2 regions of the Marinomonas sp. A3A genome follow, and region 2 is predicted to be linked to the other one. Evidence: predicted binding sites of a transcription regulator. Region 2 holds the regulator's gene; the other holds the start of a gene.
The links. Region 2 encodes PhoB, which activates phosphate uptake and scavenging genes when phosphate is short. Its sites were predicted from a motif close to TGTCATANNNNTGTCANA; they were not measured.

Region 1: CYL31_RS15220 (inorganic phosphate transporter) is a predicted target of PhoB. The motif match lies at 1,243-1,260, and genes of this name have one in related genera.

Annotation. Positions count from the first base shown of each region.
Region 1 is NZ_CP025532.1:3,259,523-3,262,001, forward strand. It holds gene CYL31_RS15220 (inorganic phosphate transporter) at 1-977, opposite strand, end outside; gene CYL31_RS15225 (L-serine ammonia-lyase) at 1,281-2,479, opposite strand, start outside.
Region 2 is NZ_CP025532.1:40,375-42,853, reverse strand. It holds gene phoR (phosphate regulon sensor histidine kinase PhoR) at 1-1,116, opposite strand, end outside; gene phoB (phosphate regulon transcriptional regulator PhoB) at 1,113-1,808, opposite strand; gene ubiA (4-hydroxybenzoate octaprenyltransferase) at 1,893-2,479, opposite strand, start outside.

The sequences.
Region 1 (2,479 bases), 1.2 Mb from region 2:
CCCGTCAATAAAGCATCGTTGATTGCTGCAAGTGGCCCAATTGCATTGGCAACATCGTTCGCACCATGAGCAAAACTTAACAATGCTGCAGATACAATAAGAGGAAGTGTAAATAAGCTATTCACAGCATCTTTATCATTTTTCAATGCTAATGCGGCTTTATCGACCATCGGACGTACAAGAAAGTAAACCGTTAGCGCAATTGCAAAAGCAATCATCGCAGCCGTAATGAAATCCAGTTTCCAAAGGTGCTTGAGCCCTTTAAGAATAAGATAGGTCGAAAACGCCCAAACCATCAAGCCAACCAATAAAGGCACAACTTTTTTAGCCGCATCGATCATATCATTTTTATAGGTGATAGAACGCTTGATGTACATTAAGAATAACGCTGCGATCACACCACCCATTACAGGGGAAATTACCCAGCTAGCGACAATCGCAATCAATTTATCCCAATTCGCGATGTCCCAACCACCAGCAGCGATACCAGCACCAAGCACGCCACCAACAATAGAGTGGGTTGTCGATACTGGAGCACCAAGGTACGTCGCCAAATTTAGCCAAATTGCGCCCGCCAATAAAGCAGCCATCATCACCCAAATGAAAGTTTCAGCGTCGCCAATTGAATTAGGGTTGATAATGCCATTTTTAATAGTGCCAACAACTGTACCACCAGCAATCAAAGCACCTGCAGCTTCAAAAACGGCGGCGATCAAAATAGCCCCAGTCATAGATAAAGCTTTAGATCCTACCGCTGGGCCAACGTTATTGGCCACATCGTTAGCACCAATGTTTACGGCCATATAAGCACCAATTGCTGCTGCGATGGCTAAAATAGATAAATTAGAAACCCCAACGCCATTAGCTGAAGCATAAAAACCGGACGCCAAAACAAACGCCAAGGCAATCAATACACGAACAAACTCATGACCACTCAGTAAGGTGGATTCTTCTTTCGGGTTATTTGTAAGATCCATACGGGCTCTTCTTTCTATAATTAATCTATGCCAAACCGCTAATAATTCAGACTAAACCAAAACCATCAACGACATGCTTATCCTAGCATCAAAAATAAATTTGGCTCTCAATTCATCCCGTCACATTTATGTAAAATGCAAATTCGGCGTCATTCTACACTGGGAGTCTTCAGATAAAAACCCCTAAAAATATTGTTAGCAACAACTCGAAAAAGGATAAAAAAAAGTGCCTTAAAAGGCACTAGATGAAAAGATACTACAGAAATATGACTGTTTTGTTACAAATGTAATATTACTAATCGGCTAACACTCAATCACATTAACAGCGAGCCCACCGCGTGAGGTTTCTTTGTACTTATCATTCATGTCTCTTCCTGTATCTCGCATGGTACGAATAACTTTATCTAGAGAAACATAATGTGTTCCATCCCCTCGAAGTGCCATACTCGCAGAGTTAATGGCTTTCATTGACGCCATGGCATTTCGCTCGATACAAGGCACTTGAACCAGACCGCCAATTGGATCACACGTAAGGCCTAAATTATGCTCCATGCCAATTTCTGCTGCATTTTCTATTTGCTCAGGAGAGCCGCCTGTCGCAGCAGCTAAACCAGCAGCAGCCATTGCACAAGCTGATCCGACTTCCCCCTGACAACCCACCTCAGCTCCAGAGATAGACGCATTTTCTTTAAACAAAAAGCCAATAGCTGCCGCGGTTAGGAAAAAGGTAATTACCCCTTCTTCACTAGAACGAGGACAAAATTCCCAGTAATAATGCAATACCGCAGGGATGATGCCAGCGGCTCCATTGGTTGGTGCTGTCACAACACGCCCTCCTCCCGCATTTTCTTCATTTACTGCCAGAGCATAAAGATTGACCCAGTCCATAGCGCCCAAAGAAGGTGTAATCATGTCCATTCGCGTTTTACTGGTTAGATCTCTGTATAAACTAGCGGCTCTTCGTTTAACTTTTAAGCCACCAGGTAGAATACCTTCGTTACGAATACCTTGTTGAACACAGTTTTTCATGACAGACCAAATAGACAGAATTCCTTGCCTAACTTCTTCTTCAGTTCGCCAATGTGTCTCATTTTCCATCATAATCTGGGCAATGCTTTTGTCTTGCTCGTGACAAAGTCGAATCAAATCTTCTGCACTATGGAAAACATGAGGAAGTTCAGTCGCATCTTCAACCAATGCCACATTACCGTGTTCATCTTCCTGCACAATAAAACCACCACCGACCGAGTAAAAGGTCGCCTGATGAATAACTTGACCTACTGCATCAAAAGCAACCAGCACCATGCCGTTAGCATGAAAATCTAAACGATCAACACGGTGATAAATTAAGTCTGTTGCAACGTTGATAGTAATAAGCTGTTTTGACAGTAAATTCAGCTGCGAAGAAGCCGTGATTTGATCAACTCGTTCATTAACACGACTAGGATCAATAACATCCGGCAATTCGCCCTCAAGTCCCATTAGAACGGCCGTCCCCGTGC
Region 2 (2,479 bases):
TTCTGTGAGGCGAGGGATGTATCTTGGCTCTATGCCTAGTCCTGAATCTTTTACTGAGAAAACACCGTTAAACTCACTGGATTCCCATTTTATCTCAATCTCACCACCATCCGGTGAATATTTTATGGCGTTAAAAATCAGGTTTGAAAACGCACTGTATAGTTCTTTGTAAGAACCGTATAGACGAGCTTCTTCGGGAACTTGTAAAGCAATGGTGTGCTTGTCCGTCAAGATAGGCGTGGTCGTATTGGTGATGGTTTTAACTAGATCTGAGACTTTATGCCACTGGTTCTCTTCGCGCTTATCATTGCTTTCTAGACGAGATAGCAGTAGCAGATCTTCGATGAGTTGTTCCATTCGCTCAGATTGCTCAGACATATTTACAATGCCTTTTTGCATGCTTTTAGGCAGACTGTCCTTGAACATGTCGAGAGTTTCTAAGTAGCCTTTAATAACGGTAAGTGGTGTTTTTAATTCATGGGAAGCGTTGGCGACAAAGTCTTTTCGCATCTGCTCTAGCAAGTGTAAACGCGTGACATCACGAACAAAAATGAGATGATCATTTTTATCGTATAGTGTGGTTTGAATTTCTAAATACACACCGTCTTTGGCTGGAGACTTGATGACCAAAGGTTCACCAAAGCGCTTTTGACTAAAGTAACGGAAAAATTCTGGACTACGAACAATATTGGTGATGATTTGACCACGATCGACAGGTCGCATCAAGCCGAGAAAGTGGGCAGCCGAGTTGTTCCACCATTCCAAGTTACCTTGGTTATCTGCCATGATAACGCCTTCTTTTAAGGCGGTTGTGGAGCTTTCAATTCTTGTTAGGGCTTGGCGCATGCGGCGTTTAGATTTACGTTGCTTCTTATGCAGACGATAAACAGCATCGAACACTTCGCCCCAAATACCGCTGGCTTCCGGGGGGGCTGCACGACCAGAATGACGCAGCCAATTGTGGAATTGGTATAGCTGATAAAGTTGCCAGTACAAAGAACCTAAAACGTACAGTAGCAAAACACCCAACAACTGACCTATGATTAGGCCTATTACAATGCAGGCCGCGAGCCCCGCGAGCCAAGTAATAATGGTGTTTCGCCAAACTGTTTTCATACGGACCTTTTTGCTGAGAAGCGGTAGCCTGTTCCTCGTACGGTTTGTATCAAGAAATCATGAGTGCTACCAATGGCTTTGCGTAAACGACGTATATGAACATCAACGGTACGTTCTTCAACGTAGACATTTCCACCCCATACTTGATCCAACAATTGCGCTCTTGAATAGGCACGCTCTTGATGGGTCATAAGGAATTTTAGTAGACGGTATTCTGTCGGCCCCATGTCTAAAGGACGACTGCCTATAGTAACTCTTTGGCTAATTGGATCAAGGGTCAGGCCTTCGATTTCAATTGGTTCATCAACCCCTTGAGGCGTCGCACGACGTAATACGGCTTTGAGTCGTGCAACTAACTCGCGTGGTGAAAAAGGCTTGGTGATGTAATCATCCGCACCCACTTCTAAACCTTGGATTTTGTTGTCTTCTTCACTTTTCGCAGTCAGCATGATGACCGGAATTTCAGCCGTCGTAGTGTCTTTTTTCAATCTGCGAGTAAGCTCGATGCCACTACCGCCGGGCATCATCCAATCTACAAGAATCAGATCTGGACGGTGGTCCACAATGATTTCATGGGCTTGCTGAATGTTTTCTGCTTCCAAATACTCGTAGCCTGCCATTTCAAGTGCAATGGCGATCATTTCGCGTATGGAAGATTCGTCGTCAATAATTAATACTTTTTTACCGGTCACAGGATTCATCCTCATCTCAGGAACGGTTTCATTAAAACGATCTAATGTGACAATTCGGTTACATTGTCACAACTTTGCCATATATTAGATAAAATAGCTTGCAACTAGACCGATGAAAACACAGTAGCCAACGCGGTTATTGTCTAAAAATGAGCGAAAGCATGCTTGTCGATCACGCTCTTTGGCTTGTTTAAACTGCTGATAAAAGAGCCCAACACAAACGACTAATGACACAAAGTACGGCCAATGCAGTCCTGCTAGTAAGCCAATCCAAGTCAATAAAGATAAGGTTAGTCCTTGCAGGCAAACAATGACGAATAAATCGTATCGGCCAAATAAAATTGCAGTGGATTTGATGCCTATTTTAAGATCGTCTGGACGGTCTGTCATCGCATAATACGTGTCATAAGCAATCGTCCAAAAGCAATTTGCGACAAACAACATCCATAGCTCAGGATCCATTAAATCCCCACCTTGTGCGCTGTAGGCCATAGGGATCGCCCAAGAAAAAGCCAAGCCAAGAAACAGCTGGGGCAGGTGTGTGTACCGCTTCATAAAGGGATACAGCGCAGCAAGACCTAAGCCTGCGAATGACAGTAAAATAGTCTTCAGATCGGTAAACAGCACTAGGATGAAACTTAAAATCGATAAGGCACCAAACAGCATCAGCG